2 regions of the Ectobacillus sp. OTK genome follow, and region 2 is predicted to be linked to the other one. Evidence: a T-box and tRNA genes for the amino acid it is inferred to sense, from the RefSeq annotation. Region 2 holds a T-box; the other holds one or more tRNA genes.
What was found. The T-box of region 2 lies ahead of ileS (isoleucine--tRNA ligase). A T-box ahead of a tRNA ligase gene usually reads a tRNA of that ligase, here a tRNA-Ile.
Positions count from the first base shown of each region.

Region 1 (8,006 bases), 470 kb from region 2:
TGTCAAAATCGTTGCTCCCTTGACAGTAGAGCCCATCGCATAAGAGCTCGTCATCGTGCCAAGTGCAAAATCCTGCACCTCCTGCTTTCCATCCTTGGTAACGAGCTGCTTGCCGGCCATAGATAAAACCTCCCCGTTTTTCGGGTTCATCATCACAACAAACGCACGGTCAAGCATTGTTTCCCCTTTGGCCTTTGCTGCCTTTAGTTCTTCTTCAATAATTTGTTCTACCTTCTTTTGCAGCTCCATATCCAGCGTTAAAATCAAATCGTTTCCGCGTGATCCTTTGGAAAGATAAATCGTCTCTAAAATATTCCCATCTTTATCTGTAACATTTTTCACCTGGGCCTTCGTGCCGTGCAGCACATCCTCAAACTCCTGCTCAATATAGCTTTTGCCCACGCGGTCGTTACGGTCGTAATCACGCACTAAATAATAATTCAGCCGATCAACAGGCAGCCCTTCGTCAGCGCTCGATACATTGCCGAGAATCGTTCGGAACATGTTGCCGTAAGTATAATTTCGATCCCAGTCCGTTGTTGTATCAACACCCGGCAGCTTATCCAAATTTTCGCTGATGACCGCATACTCCTCAGGCGTCACATCTTTATTTTTAATAATTTGCGGCGTATTCGCATAGCCGCTATCCATTTGCCGCTTGATAGCTAGTACTTCCAAATCAGCCGGCGTCAGCTCTGCCAGCTCCTCAGGCGTAATTCGCGCCAGCTGGCGTTTATATACTTCGTTATCATCAATTTTTTTATCTTTTAACTCTTGTCGATCTTTTGCTGTGATTTTCTTCTCTGCGCGATCCTTATTTAGCAGCATCCAAAAATCCTTTTTGTCGCGCTCGGTAACCTTATCGGTCGGCATATCGATTAGCTGCGCAAGCTGTCTGGCTACCTTTAGGCGATCCTCATTTGTAGATCCTTGCATTCTTGTATACGTAATCGTTCGCAGAGGGGTATTGTCGACAACAATACGATGATAGCGGTCATAAATCTTTCCGCGCGGCACCGACGTGCTCACCGTTAAATTCTCGGTGCGCTCCACTTCCTTTTTATAATCCTCCCCGTATACAATTTGCACAACGCCAAGACGCAGAATAAGCGCGGAGAACATAAGAAAGACCATAAAAAATAATATATTCAATCGGAGCGGCACAGGGCTTTTCTTTTTTTTATTTTTCTTTTTCATTTCACAAGGGAATCTCTTATAAAAGAGACATTCTCCTCTTCCCCTCCTTTCAGTCAAACACATCATCTATAGCTTTGGAAGTCAGCTATATTGAGTAAGCCGGAAAAAGGGACACCTTGTAGACAAGGTGTCCTCACATAGTTCTTATTCTACCATAAAACATACGAGAAGTTAACCTTCACCTTCCGTAAGTTCCTGCCTCGTTCGAGATACTTGCAGTCCTGGTTTAGGCTGCACGGTTGGATGATATGCTACATTACGAACTGCAAAATAAATGAGAAAATGCCCGATTCCTAAAATGCCAAGCAAAACAGGGAGGCTTTGCTGCGGCTGAAAAAAATGAACAGCAAGCAAAAAGGAGACGATGGAGCAGATTCTTCCGAAATTTAAAAACAGCTCACGGACAACGATATACTCGACACGCAGCTCTTTCGCTTGACGAGCCTTTCCGATCACATCATATGTCATGGACATATACGGCACAAGCAAAATAGGATACGCCACCGCAATGCAGCCTGCATAAATGAGGAGCTTCCGGTAGGTGACATCGATAATCACAAGATACACCGCTGCGTACAAAAGCAGTCCCCCAAGAAAAATTGCCTTTTTCCGATACTTATCTTTAATGAAGCGAGTTGCCAGATAATAACAAATAAACGAAACACCTGAGCTGACAAGCCCGAACTTTCCAATGGCAAGCTCACTTCCCGTTGTTATGTACACATAGACCGAGACAACAAATACAAAGGTTCCCTCTCGAAGTCCTTGGAAAAAATGAGCAAGCGTCACCCGGTTCCAATTTCGATTATATCGCCGTTCCCGAATAATTCTCATGAGCTCGTATTTCCCCTCACACTCCCGGCGTGACAAGAAAAAACTCAGCACAATCGCAATAGTAAATAAGGTTAATGAAAGAATGAAAATAAAAGTGTACCCATTCCATCTTTTCATGTGGGAAATCACATATCCGGCCAAAATAGGACCGACCATGCCGGCAAGTGACGTTAAGAGCCCGAGGAAACCATTGAAAAAATCCCTCGTTTCCGGCTCCGTAATTTCAAATGTAAGTAAATTAAATGCGAGCCAATAAAATCCATAGCCAATTCCAAGCATGCTTCCAATAAGTAAAATATATTGTGATGCATGCGTTCCAGTCCATAAAACGGTGATGAAGAACGCGGCAAGTGCACTCACTCCTAAGCGCAAAATAATGATGCGATCCACATTTTTCGCCAGCTTCCCTGCAAGCGCAAATGTAACCGGCTGCGCTACAACAACAGCTAAATTATAGATCCCGATATTCAGAAAATCCTTCGTTTGCTTCCAAATGTAAATGTTTACAAACGTATTGGACAATGAAATAGCTAATGTGTACAATCCGCCGATTGTTAACAGCAAAACAAGATCACGGTTGATTTCCACATCTCCAATTAAGTGCTTTGTTTTCATCATTCAAAACTCCCCTTTACTTCAAAGTTTAGTCTTCCGAGTTACGGGAGAATTATGTAAGGAAAAGGGGAGAACAACTGAAGACCCATGCAGCAGCATAAAAAAGGCTCTTTTCTAAACAATTGTTGCTGCAGGAATAAACAGAACATGTTTCGATACAAACAAGAGGCTATTCGCCTCTTGCAATCAACCTCTCATTTCTAATTTCTCACCTCTTCTCACAGTGCTGCAGCGTGCTGCCGGCCACATGCAAAAGCAACAATCTATGCGAAAACAGCCTAAAAAAAGCAGGCCGGATATCCGGCCTGCTAAATCATTATTTTGCTTCTTGGTAGCGTTTCTCAACAGCGTTCCAATCTACTACATTCCAGAATGCAGCAATGTAGTCAGGACGACGGTTTTGGTAGTTCAAGTAGTACGCATGCTCCCATACGTCTAATCCAAGAACAGGTGTTTTTCCTTCCATTAATGGAGAGTCTTGGTTTGGAGTGCTTGTTACTTCGATTTCACCATTGTTTACAACAAGCCATGCCCAACCAGAACCGAAGCGAGTTGTAGCTGCTTTTGTAAACTCTTCTTTAAATGCAGCATAGCTGCCAAATTTTGTGTTGATTGCTGCTGCAAGCTCGCCTACTGGCTCGCCGCCGCCATTTGGAGAAAGGATTGTCCAGAATAAGGAGTGGTTTGCATGACCGCCGCCATTGTTGCGAACTGCAGTACGGATTGCTTCTGGTACTTCTTCCATGTTAGAGATAAGCTCTTCTACACTTTTCGCTGCCAATTCTGGATAGTTTTCCAAAGCTGCGTTTACGTTTGTTACGTAAGTGTTATGATGCTTTGTGTGGTGAATGTTCATTGTTTCCTTATCGATATGAGGCTCTAACGCATCATAAGCGTAAGGTAATTGTGGTAATTCATACTTTGCCATTTTGTAATTCCTCCCGTATATGTACTTGGACGCAAGCTTCTCTGCCTATAGCCCATACTTATTGTACACTATTTTTTCAAGATGGAAAATAAATCTGCTTTTTATTTTACACAATTTGGAATGCGATTCTTTCGCAAGAAGCATCCCATAATGAACGAAACGGAAAAGCCTGTCTTGTTCAGGAATCACTGATGTTGGCAGTTGTCCAGAGTAAATAAAAAAAGCCCCAAATTGGGAGCTTGAGCTTTTGATCATATGTATGGCGGAAAAGGTGGGATTCGAACCCACGCACGCTTGCACGTCTATCGCATTTCGAGTGCGACCCCTTGAACCACTTGGGTACTTTTCCAAGATGGATGGACCCTGTAGGACTCGAACCTACGACCGGACGGTTATGAGCCGTCTGCTCTAACCAGCTGAGCTAAGGGTCCTTTATGGTAGCGGCGGAGGGGATCGAACCCCCGACCTTACGGGTATGAACCGTACGCTCTAGCCAGCTGAGCTACACCGCCATAACGATACAAACTTGAGACATATATAAATTTATCATATGTAAAATAACTATGTCAATCGTAATTATTCCATATTCTCGCAAATCTTTCCATATCTATGCCTTGTCCTTCCTCTTCCCGCTGCGTTACAATGAAGATGCCGAATTTTAAAGAAGGAAGTGAAATCATGTCAGTATTCCAGCAGTTGTATAAAAGCATATACTCCCCAAAAGATATGGCACGCTATCGATTTCAAAAAATCGGAAAATCAATTTTATACATATTTCTTCTTTCTTTACTTGCCCTTATTCCAGAAATGGTTCATTTGACAAATTTGGTCCGCACGGAATTATCTCTTGCTGAACGGACCGTACAATCAGAAATTCCAGAATTTACAATTGAACAAGGAGAGTTAAAAGCGGATATACAGGAGCCCGTTTTAAAAAAAGAGGATAATTTTATATTCCTGTTTGACCCAAACAGCGAGGAGCTTCCTTCCTCTCTCACCAAGCAGGATGGCTTGTTTTTTTTAAAGCATCAAGCAGTTATCGTCTCAGATACAAACAACGAAACATATAAATACTCGTTGCTGAACAATGCCACGATCACAAAAGCGGATATAGAAGATTTTCTTAGCATGATCCAAAGCATCTATCCGATTGCCTTAGTTGTTCTTGGTACGCTTTTATATTTGTTTGACAGCTTTGTCGTGTTGTTTGGCGTGACTGCTATTGCCTTCATCGGCAGGTTTTTCGCCGCTCAAATGAGGCGCAATCTTAATTATAAGCAGGCATGGACGCTGACGGCGTACAGCTTTACAATTCCGATTGTATTTTTTATGATTATGAAATTCTTAAATATAGTGGTTTTACACTCATTTTTGATTTTCGTCGCTGTTGCGTGTTTTGTTCTCTATTTAATATTGAAGGAAATTCCTCCTGTAAAGGAAAAAAAAATGTTGTAAAAATGCCGCCGAGTGCGGCATTTTTTTGTAGGACAAGCATATATTCTCTACAAAGAAGGGGGAGAATGTATGAAACGCATCGGCATAACGCTTGTTATTTTACTAATCGGATACTCTTTATTTTACGATATAACCATTGGAACGCTGCCGCTCCTCAAATCGAAAGCACAGGAAACAACCGCAAAGCCTGTTAAGGATTCCAGCACCATCGTGCAAAACGAAGCAGATGCCGAATATGAACAAATCGAGGTGAAAAGCGGCGATACCGTTCTTTCCATTGTAGAAGCCATTAACAAAAGAGGCAAGCTGCCTTCTGTAGACACGATTACAAATGATTTTAAAAAGCTAAATACAAACGAATCTCCATCTAAGCTGAGAATAGGAAAGAGATATAAATTCCCATTATATAAATGAGGAACATCATAAATTCTTGTCAATTTTATGAAAGCACTGATACAATAGGGAGGGCAGCCGTTACGGTTAACTCTTTTACAAGGAGAGCGATATGTTCGTGAATGAAATTACACATCGTACAAAAACCCGACCAGTGAAGGTCGGAAACTTAACAATTGGTGGAAATAATGAATTAGTGATACAAAGCATGACAACAACAAAAACACATGATGTCGAGGCAACGGTAGCAGAAATTCTCCGCCTAGAGGAGGCAGGCTGCCAGGTTGTTCGCGTTGCCGTTCCAGATGAACGCGCTGCGAATGCCATCGCGGATATTAAAAAGCGAATCAATATTCCTCTTGTTGCGGATATTCACTTTGACTACCGTCTTGCTTTAAAGGCAATTGAGGGCGGCGTCGATAAGGTTCGCATTAATCCAGGAAATATAGGAAGACGCGAAAAGGTAGAAGCCGTTGTAAATGCCGCAAAAGCGAAAGGTATTCCGATCCGAATCGGTGTCAATGCCGGCTCTTTGGAGCGCCATATTTTAGAGAAATACGGCTATCCAACAGCTGACGGAATGGTGGAAAGTGCACTTCACCATATTAAGATTTTGGAAGATCTGGACTTTCATGACATTATCGTGTCCATGAAAGCATCTGATGTAAACCTAGCGATTGAAGCATATGAGAAAGCAGCAAAAGCTTTTCAATACCCTCTTCACCTTGGCATTACAGAATCAGGAACATTGTTTGCCGGAACAGTGAAAAGCGCAGCAGGTCTCGGTGCAATCTTAAGCAAGGGAATCGGCAATACATTGCGCATTTCCTTAAGCGCTGACCCAGTAGAGGAAGTGAAGGTTGCGCGTGAATTACTCAAATCATTTGGCCTTTCTTCCAATGCTGCTACATTAATTTCATGCCCAACCTGCGGCCGCATTGAAATTGATTTAATTAGCATCGCGAATGAAGTTGAAGAATACATTTCCAAAATAAAAGCGCCGATTAAGGTAGCTGTGTTAGGCTGTGCGGTAAACGGACCGGGAGAAGCACGAGAAGCGGATATCGGTATTGCCGGCGCCCGCGGTGAAGGTCTTCTCTTCCGCAAAGGCCAAATTGTCCGTAAGGTACCAGAGGCTGTAATGGTAGAGGAATTGAAAAAAGAAGTCGACAAGATTGCAGAGGAATACGCTGCGAAGGCGCAGCAAAAGTAAGAAAAGCTCTTACGCCTCAAAAGTTATAATTCTTATCTTCAAATAAAAAAAGCGGAACTCATGTCCGCTTTTTTTATTTTGTACATTCTGGGCATTTCCCATAGATTTCGAATTTATGTCCTGTTACCTCAAAGCCTTCGAACTCTGGAAAGGACACGTCCATCGGACAGACGTGAACCTCTTTCGTTCTCCCACAGTCAAGACAAATGAAGTGGTGATGATGCTTCGTCGTTGAGCAGGTAAAGCGGAAGTGCTTCTCCCCGTTCAATTCCGTTTGCTCTAAAATACCAAGCTCAACAAACAGAGATAGATTGCGATAGATTGTATCAAAGCTTAAGCCTGGATAATCATCCTTCATATTCTCCAACACGTCTTTTGCTGTTAAATATTTATTATGTGAAGAAAATAAATTCAGCATATCTTCACGCTTTCCTGTATGCTTAAATCCGTTCTCCTTCATTAGCTTTAACGCTTCTGTCAGGTTCATGTCCATCCCTACTTTACGCTGTTTTTTTCTTTTTCCACATAATCGCTCCGACCAAAATCATAACAGCAATCATTACAATTGTACCGCCCGGAGCCAAATCTAGTTGATACGATACGATAAGCCCTCCGATAACAGCCAGTTCTCCAAAAAGAATAGAAAAGAAAATGGTCTGTTTAAAACCCTTTGCGATGCGAATGCTCGCCGCGACTGGTAAGGTCATGAGCGATGATACGAGCAAAATACCGACAACTCTCATGGACGCAGCAATCACAAGCGCAACCAGCACAATAAAAATAAAGTGAATCCACTTGGCACGCAGACCAGTTGCTGTCGCATACTCTTCATCAAAGGAAAGTAAAAACAATTCTTTATATAAAAGGAAAACTACCGCAAGGACGAGAACAGCTATGCCGATAATAACGGAAAGGTCCCCCTCGCTCACCGCACTGATACTTCCAAATAAATAGGTAAACAAATCGGTATTAAAACCATTCGCTAATGAAATAAAAATCACACCAAGTCCGATTCCGCTCGATAAAATAATTGGTACGGCAAGCTCTTGGTAATGCTTGTACACACTCCGCAGTTTTTCAATGAACAGCGCTCCGCCGATGGAAAACACCATGCCCATATATAATGGATTAATAAACCCTCCCGGAAATAATGTTTTCTCCAGAAGAAGGCTTGCTGCAATACCAGAAAGCGTCACGTGGCTAAGTGCATCCGCAATAAGCGACAGGCGCCGAATGACAATAAACACACCAAGCAGCGGGGCAACAAGACCAATCAGAATAGCGGCATAAAGCGAATTACGCAAAAAATCATACTGCAAAAAATCTTGTATCATCTTGTCCTCCCGTGATGCTCATGACTATGCTCAAGCA
Region 1 covers NZ_AP048547.1:4,246,009-4,254,014, forward strand. Annotated here, with positions in the region: gene AC6HZ4_RS21055 (peptidoglycan D,D-transpeptidase FtsI family protein) at 1-1,197, opposite strand, end outside; gene AC6HZ4_RS21060 (MFS transporter) at 1,369-2,646, opposite strand; gene sodA (superoxide dismutase [Mn]) at 2,963-3,574, opposite strand; tRNA gene AC6HZ4_RS21070 (tRNA-Ser) at 3,835-3,923, opposite strand; tRNA gene AC6HZ4_RS21075 (tRNA-Ile) at 3,932-4,005, opposite strand; tRNA gene AC6HZ4_RS21080 (tRNA-Met) at 4,010-4,086, opposite strand; gene AC6HZ4_RS21085 (DUF1189 domain-containing protein) at 4,253-5,029, shown strand; gene yqfZ (protein YqfZ) at 5,099-5,443, shown strand; gene ispG (flavodoxin-dependent (E)-4-hydroxy-3-methylbut-2-enyl-diphosphate synthase) at 5,550-6,635, shown strand; gene AC6HZ4_RS21100 (Fur family transcriptional regulator) at 6,709-7,122, opposite strand; gene AC6HZ4_RS21105 (metal ABC transporter permease) at 7,136-7,969, opposite strand; gene AC6HZ4_RS21110 (metal ABC transporter ATP-binding protein) at 7,966-8,006, opposite strand, start outside.
Region 1: it has a tRNA-Ile gene. The T-box ahead of ileS (isoleucine--tRNA ligase) is inferred to sense a tRNA for this amino acid. The anticodon was not compared.

Region 2 (8,006 bases):
ATCGTGCGGATAAGAGTGCGTAATAAAGCTTAGCTTCAGCAGCGCTCCAACCTCTTCCAGCTTTTGACCGATTGGTTTGTTCGCCTCTTCATAAAACAGCCCTTCAAAACCTGGCGCATCCTTTGTCATGCAGCCTCTGTCATCCACTGGGCATAATACGTCCAGACCGTACTTTTGACCAACAATAAAGTCATCTTCCCCATGGCCAGGCGCCGTATGCACGCAGCCCGTACCTGCATCTGTTGTAACATGTTCACCAAGCATAACGAGGGAATCACGGCCATACAGCGGATGCTTCGCCACGATATACTCCATTTCGCTTCCCTTTAATGTTCTAACAACCTCAGGGTTTTCCCAGCCAATTGCATTTGTCACAGACTCCAATAATGCGGAAGCAATAATGTATTTCGCGCCGCCGACTTTTACTACGCTATATTCTAACTCCGGATGGATAGAAATACCTAGGTTCGCTGGAATTGTCCATGGCGTTGTCGTCCAAATAACAAATTTCTCATCGCCCTCTAGTACACCCTTTCCATCCTTCACATCAAATGCTACATAAATGGATGGGGATTTTTTGTCCTTATATTCAATTTCCGCTTCAGCTAATGCAGATTCACTTGTCGGAGACCAGTACACAGGCTTTAGACCTTTATAAATATAGCCCTTTTTCGCCATATCGCCGAATACTTTAATTTGCTGTGCTTCATATTCCGGCTTTAATGTGATGTACGGATTCCACCAATCACCGCGAACACCTAAGCGAAGGAACTGCTGGCGCTGACGATCGATTTGCTCATACGCATACTCTTCACAAAGCTTACGGAATTCAGCAACTGTCATTTCCTTGCGCTTGACTCCTTTATTTGTTAAAGCCTGCTCAATTGGAAGTCCATGCGTATCCCAGCCTGGAACATACGGTGCATGATAGCCGCTCATTGATTTATAGCGAACGATAAAATCCTTTAACACCTTGTTTAATGCATGACCCATATGAATATCACCGTTTGCGTACGGCGGCCCATCATGCAGCACAAATAGCGGACGACCCTGCGTGCGCTGCTGCACCTTTTCATAAATGTTCATTTCAGCCCATTTCGCTTGCACATCAGGCTCGCGCTTTGGCAAATTGCCGCGCATTGGAAACTCTGTTTGCGGCATTAATAACGTGTCTTTATACTCCATAGTAATCCTCCTCATCATCCGGACATAGGCACAAAAAAGAGACCTCCTCATCCCCCAAAAAAGGGACGAGAAGGTCTCCCGCGGTACCACCCTTATAAATACAAGACTATGCCTGTATCCACTTCATATTCGTAACGCGAATGCACGCCTGCGCCTACTCATTCGTTCAGCGCGGAACTCCAGGGTGATATTCCTTTTTCCTCCTTAACCGGGCTCTCACCTTCCCCGATTCGCTATGTAAGGGTGTGAAAAAAGTACTTGTCCCTATCTCCGTATTTATCGATACTATTTGTTATTGAATTATATGTAATTCTCGCGAAAACGTCAAGTTTACAAGGAAGCTTCTTCCTGTTTAAGCAATTCAGATTCCTCAAGCTCCATAAGCTTGTCCCAGTCATCATTGTTAAGCATATCCAGCTGCGCTTCCAGCAGCATGCGAAAACGCGTACGAAACACCTTCGACTGCTTTTTTAATTCCTCAATATCGAAGGAGACCTTTCTTGATTTTACAAGCGCTTCGTTAATGATACGATCCGCATTTTTTTCCGCTTCACGAATGATAAGCTTTGCTTCTTTTTGTGCATTCCGCTTTACCTCTTCCGCCGCTTCCTGCGCAATTAAAATTGATTTATTTAGCGTATCTTCAATGGAGGAGAAATGATGGAGGCGTTGCTCTAAATCTGCAGCTTTTTCCTCTAACATTTTTTTCTCGCGGATGACATGCTCGTAGTCTTTAATAACCTGATCTAAAAACTCATTTACTTCATCTTCATCGTAACCGCGAAAGCCGCGGCTAAATTCTTTGTTATGAATATCTAATGGTGTTAAAGGCACCCGTGCCACCTCCAAGTAGTCGTCTAAAAATACATTTTGATTATATGTGTTCGACAAAACAAGCGGTTTTCCTTCCTGCAGCTTGTTTATTTTCGCAGTCCGTATAGAATTCTCCATTTGTCACGCTTTGATTTTCCATCTACCGACAGCAATTTTCCTCGGCCGTAGCCGCGGACAGAAAAGGCATCACCTGCATAGCACTCATACGAGGGCTGCTCTACTACCTTCCAATTCACCTTGACAAGGCCGTTTTTAATGAGCGGAGAAACCTTTTGTCTGGAGAGATTAAAAATCTCAGCAATTAAAACATCTAGACGCATTGAGGATACAGTACCTGACTTTTCTGTCCATTCCTCCTGCTGATGTAAAATATCCTCTGGCGAAACGGTCGATAACGAAACGCTTGCCTTCCCAACAGATTGTAAATTCATGCGGATATAATCCGTTACCTCTTTTGCCACAGCCATCTGGATGCGTTCCTGCTGCAAGACAATATCGCCGTACTTCCCGCGCTTCATACCAAGCGACATAAGCGCCCCGAGTACTTGTCGATGCTCAATGGTATGAAATTTGGACGCGTATGAAATTTCGAGTGTTTCCACTTGAAATTCCTCCAGCTCAGGCTGGATATAAGACGGATAAATCAGCGCTCTTTTTCGTTCAGCTTGCTCAAAAGCACCGAAAAATTGTACAGCTGCCTCCGATTGACTGCCAATGATCATGGAAAGGATTTGCTGCTCGCGCGGGTCAAGAAAATCCGTCAATTTCATTTTATGATACTGCTCGGCCGCCTCCTTCCACTCTAATGCTTGATCAACGAAGACGGCCTCTTCAGCCCGAAAATGATCATAAATGCTCATAGTATTCTCCCAATTACAAAACCATCTGTACTAAACGCGCCAAACCGATTTTCGCAAAGCGCAAAACGAGGATAGCTACGATTGGCGAAATATCGATCATGCCGAGCGGGGGAATGAAACGGCGAAACGGCTCTAAATACGGCTCGCAAATACGAGCTAAAAAGTGCCCAAAGCTTGAGTCCCGTGCGCCCGGCAGCCAAGAAAGTAAAATATATACGATTAAGGCGTAGTAATAAATATCAAATAGCAAAAACAAAGCATTCAACACAACAGCCATGATGCTTACCACCTTTTATTGTTAGTTTCTTCTGATTCGCCAAGCAATTCCGAAATCGCTCCAACAATATCTACATTGTCTGGCGTACATAAGAAGGTTCTCACACCCAGCTTTTGAATATCACCGCCGATTGCATATACAGTGCCGCTCATAAAGTCAACGATGCGAATCGCCTGATCAGTCGACATACGCTGCAGGTTCATCACAACGGCGCGGCGGCCTTTTAAATGATCGGCGATAGCCTGCGCCTCTGCATATGTGCGCGGCTCAAGCAGCACCACCTTTGTGCCCTGCTTTGCCTTCTCAATACTCACTACATTTTGCTTTTGCGGCGCTTTTGGCAGTTGGATATCTTCATCCATAGGTTGTTCTCTCTCTCTTTCATACGAAATCCGTTCGTCTTGTTCCTCCGGCGTTTCAAAGAAGAAATCCTTGACCTTTGTCCAGCTCATCGTTTTTTTCCTCTCCTATCCTACTAAAATGGTTCCCAAACGAATATACGTTGCCCCTTCTTCTACTGCGATGACATAATCATTAGACATGCCCATTGATAACTCCCTGCAAGGAGCATACGGCAAATTTAACGCTTGTACATCCTGCTGCAGCTTCTTGAGCGTTCGGAAGCATGTTCGGATTTGCTCTTCATCATCAGTATAAGGAGCCATTGTCATCAGCCCTGCAACATGTATGCGATCAAAGGAGGCAAGTTCCTGGATAAATGGAAGCAGCTGACTTGGCTCAAGCCCTTGCTTTGTTTCCTCATTCGATGTTTTCACCTGTACGAAGCAAGAGATGCGGTGCTTGGCCCGCTTTTGGATCTCTTGCGCAAGCGAGATACGATCAAGCGAATGCAAATAATGAATTTGATTGATTATATCCTTCACCTTGCGCGTTTGAAGGGATCCAATAAAGTGCCAAACAGCATCTGGCCCAATCACCTCATATTTCGGCAAAAATCCTTCGTTTCGGTTTTCACCAAGATGCATAATCCCGCTTGCAAGCACCTCTCTCGTTTTCTCAATTCCTACTGTCTTTGTTACCGCTACAACGGTTACATTCTCTATAGAACGTCCTGACCGTTTGCAGGCTTCTTCAATATTCTGTTTTACACGCGTGTAATTCTCTTGTACTGTCAACTGCCCAAACCCTCCTTAAACCCAATGAAACTAAGCATGCGCCCTGTTTTTCCGCAGTCGCGGCGGTGTGAGAAAAAAAGTGTTTCCTCGCAGCTTGTACAAAACGAAGCAGCAGCAATATTCGCCTCCGCAATTCCTTCCTGCAGGAAAATCAAACGGTTGATTTCCTTCAAATCAATCGCATACTGCCCCTTCGAAATGACGGTGTGCGGAACATCTCCTTGCAGCTGCTGCTTCATTGCTTCGAGCACGCGGTCATCAACGACGTAGCAGCATCCGCCAATCGACGGACCGATCGCTATCAGCACCTCAGAAGGAGCAATCCCCTCCTCCTGCTGCCATTTGCGAAGCATCTCACGCGCGATTCCCTTTGCCGTTCCCTTCCACCCTGCGTGCGCTAAGCCTATTAGTTTATGGCCTGGCGCGTAAAAGTAAAGAGGAACACAGTCCGCATAGCAGGAGGTAAGAAGAACACTTGACTCCCCTGTATAAATTCCATCTGTGCCCGGCACGCCATCCGCATAAGAAAACACACCTTTTCCGCACTCAGCATCTCCAACTCTTTCCACTCTGTTATCATGAATTTGCTCGGAGCAAATCCACCTATGTAACGGGAAATGAAGGCGGGAAGCAAGGATACGCCGATTCTCGTGCACCGCAGCTTCCTTATCGCCCACATGCAATCCTGCATTCATCGAGGAAAAGTGACCGTTGCTCACACCGCCCTCGCGCGTCGTAAATCCAGCTGTCACGCCTTCCCATACAGCTATATGCAGCATTCCTTCTCTGTATTGAAACGGCTCTTGTTTCATCAGCATTCGCACAGGAGACCCTTACCTCAAAAAATGTAAAGAGCGTAGCCCAATAAGTAAACGGGGGAGGAATATTCGTTGGCCTTAGCCAATACTTCTCCTGCACTTCCTCCTTTTCTTCTCATAATCGTCCTATCTAAGCAGCTTGAAGCTAGCAAACCTTACTCACATAAAATTTATGGTACTTGTTGTCTATTTTACCATACTTTTATTTTTCCATAAGGATAACACAAAAAAAAAAGAATAATTTGTAATAAATTTTACGAAAGTGTCGTTGTTTGTATTGGATTCGGTGATGGCTCGCTGCTAGAAACGCGCACTAAAATGACGTCCTCTCCAATTTTAACAATGTGCTTCCACGGTACAATGATTTCCTCGCCTTTTCCAAACAAACCAAGTCCTCTTCCCGGCTTTGCGATAATAACTGCTTGAATCTTCCCTGTATGAAGGTCAATGTCAATATCCCCAATATTCCCCAGCTTTCTTCCATCTGATACGTTCACAACATCCTTCAACTGAAATTCTGATATCCGAATCATGAGCACCCTCTCCTTTTACATTTAGTATATGATGGGAATGACGAGGGTAGAAGGTGAAGAAACATAGGAAAAGCGCTTCTTTTTAGGGAATACCAAAAGGAATCCTTGTTTCTGTTCTTTATACGTGGTGAGGGCTATTTGCCTGCGAGGGGCTGGGCAAAGACAGAGGCGGAGTTGCCCTTACCTTTGTTGCTAAAATTTCCTGCCACGTCGAATAAGCTTCCAGCTGGAAATTTATACATTCTTACAGTGTAAGAAGAGCCCGCCAAAATTGACGGGCTCTTATCCTTGAATCGTTTTATTCATTTGTTTAATAGCACTTTTCTCCAGACGAGAGACTTGCGCCTGCGAGATGCCGATTTCCTCAGCGACCTCCATTTGCGTTTTCCCTTGGAAAAAACGCTTTCGAATAATCATTTTTTCCCGATCGTTTAACCTCTTCATTCCTTCTTTTAAAGCAAGCTCCTCTACCCATTGCTCATCACGCTGCCTGTCATCGCTTAGCTGATCCATCACGAAAATCGGATCGCCGCCGTCATTGTAAATCGGCTCAAACAATGAAACAGGATCTTGAATAGCATCTAATGCAAAAACAATCTCTTCATGCGTCACACCAAGCACTTCAGCAATATCCATAGCAGTCGGCTCTTTTGAGTTTTCTGCCATAAGCTTTTCTCTTACCTGCAGCGCCTTATAGGCGATATCTCTCAGCGAGCGCGATACGCGAATTGGGTTGTTATCGCGTAAATATCTTCGGATTTCTCCGATAATCATCGGTACAGCATACGTTGAGAATTTAACGTTTTGACTCAGGTCAAAGTTATCAATCGACTTCATCAGCCCAATGCATCCGACCTGAAACAGATCGTCAACAAACTCTCCTCTGTTGTTAAATCGCTGAATGACACTGAGGACAAGCCGCAAGTTGCCGTTGACCAATTTTTCTCTCGCGCTGTTGTCGCCGCCTTGCATTTCTTGAAACAGCTTTCGCATTTCATCGTTTTTCAGTACTGGAAGTTTAGATGTGTCTACACCGCAAATTTCTACTTTGTTTCGTGTCACTGTCTTCCCTCCTACTGGGAGTTGCTGTACAGTGTAAAGTATCTCCTTAGGAGGGAATTTTATGCACAAGCTATGCTAGACCATTTTGTTGAATTCTTTGCGAAGACGTTTGATGATGCGCTTTTCCAGGCGAGAAATATACGATTGTGAGATGCCAAGCATGTCGGCAACATCCTTTTGTGTTTTTTCTTCACTGCCATCAAGACCGAAGCGAAGCTCCATAATTTGCTTCTCTCTGTCATTGAGCTGATGCAATGCCTTTAGGAGCAAGTGCCGATTTACATTGGCTTCTAAATCCTTTGTGATAATATCATCCTCTGTACCAAGTACATCAGATAGCAGCAGTTCATTACCGTCCCAATCAATATTTAACGGCTCGTCAAACGACACCTCGGAACGATTTTTGTTATTTCGTCTCAAATGCATTAAAATTTCATTTTCGATACAACGGGAAGCATAAGTGGCGAGCTTAATTTTTTTCTCGGGGTTAAAGGTATTGACTGCTTTAATCAGCCCAATAGTGCCGATGCTAATTAAATCTTCAATGTTAATCCCCGTATTTTCAAATTTTCTCGCTATGTACACAACGAGACGCAGGTTTCTCTCGATCAGCAGCGCACGCGCTGCTTCATCTCCCTTTGGCAGCTTCTCAAGAAGCATTTCCTCCTCTTCCTTTGTTAAAGGAGGCGGCAGCGCTTCACTTCCGCCAATATAATAAATTTCATCGGTCTTAATTCCAAGTTTCCTTAATAATTTATACAAGAGATATGTCAGTTTCAGCCTAATACTCGCCATAAGTTTCCCTCCTAGTCATCGTATTACGCAGGTACAATGTCAGCAGATACAAACATTTTCGGATGCAAAATACATGCATATTCGTGATCGGATGAAAGCTTCGTATCAGATAAACCGATGAGAATGCGTGTGACGCGCAGAAGCTCGTTTCCCTTATAAATGCGAACTTCATCTGGCTTCACAGCAAGCAAAAAACCGTGATTTTGCCCGACAACACGATACGGTACAATGCGAATACGCGTTGTCCACTCCGGTTCTTTCTCATTCCACTCAGGCAGCGTATTCTTGATTCGGGCCTGCTGAATCAGCCATTCCGGGAATAATGCTGTTGCACAAGCTGCTTCTACAATCATAACCGGTGTTTTTGTAAGAGGATCGTACAGCTGGTTACCGCTGTCAACTAGCCCGCTAAGCTGCAGCTCTGCTCCATTTATGACGATCTCTACTCTAACAATTTGGTCATAGCGAATTTCTGTCACTTCAATCTCGCTGATTCGTTTTTTGGA
Region 2 covers NZ_AP048547.1:3,773,514-3,781,519, forward strand. Annotated here, with positions in the region: gene ileS (isoleucine--tRNA ligase) at 1-1,185, opposite strand, end outside; T-box leader at 1,244-1,465, opposite strand; gene AC6HZ4_RS18655 (DivIVA domain-containing protein) at 1,516-2,019, opposite strand; gene AC6HZ4_RS18660 (YlmH family RNA-binding protein) at 2,106-2,879, opposite strand; gene AC6HZ4_RS18665 (YggT family protein) at 2,893-3,156, opposite strand; gene AC6HZ4_RS18670 (cell division protein SepF) at 3,162-3,608, opposite strand; gene AC6HZ4_RS18675 (YggS family pyridoxal phosphate-dependent enzyme) at 3,624-4,292, opposite strand; gene pgeF (peptidoglycan editing factor PgeF) at 4,289-5,104, opposite strand; gene AC6HZ4_RS18685 (YlmC/YmxH family sporulation protein) at 5,365-5,643, opposite strand; gene sigG (RNA polymerase sporulation sigma factor SigG) at 5,926-6,705, opposite strand; gene sigE (RNA polymerase sporulation sigma factor SigE) at 6,781-7,500, opposite strand; gene spoIIGA (sigma-E processing peptidase SpoIIGA) at 7,524-8,006, opposite strand, start outside.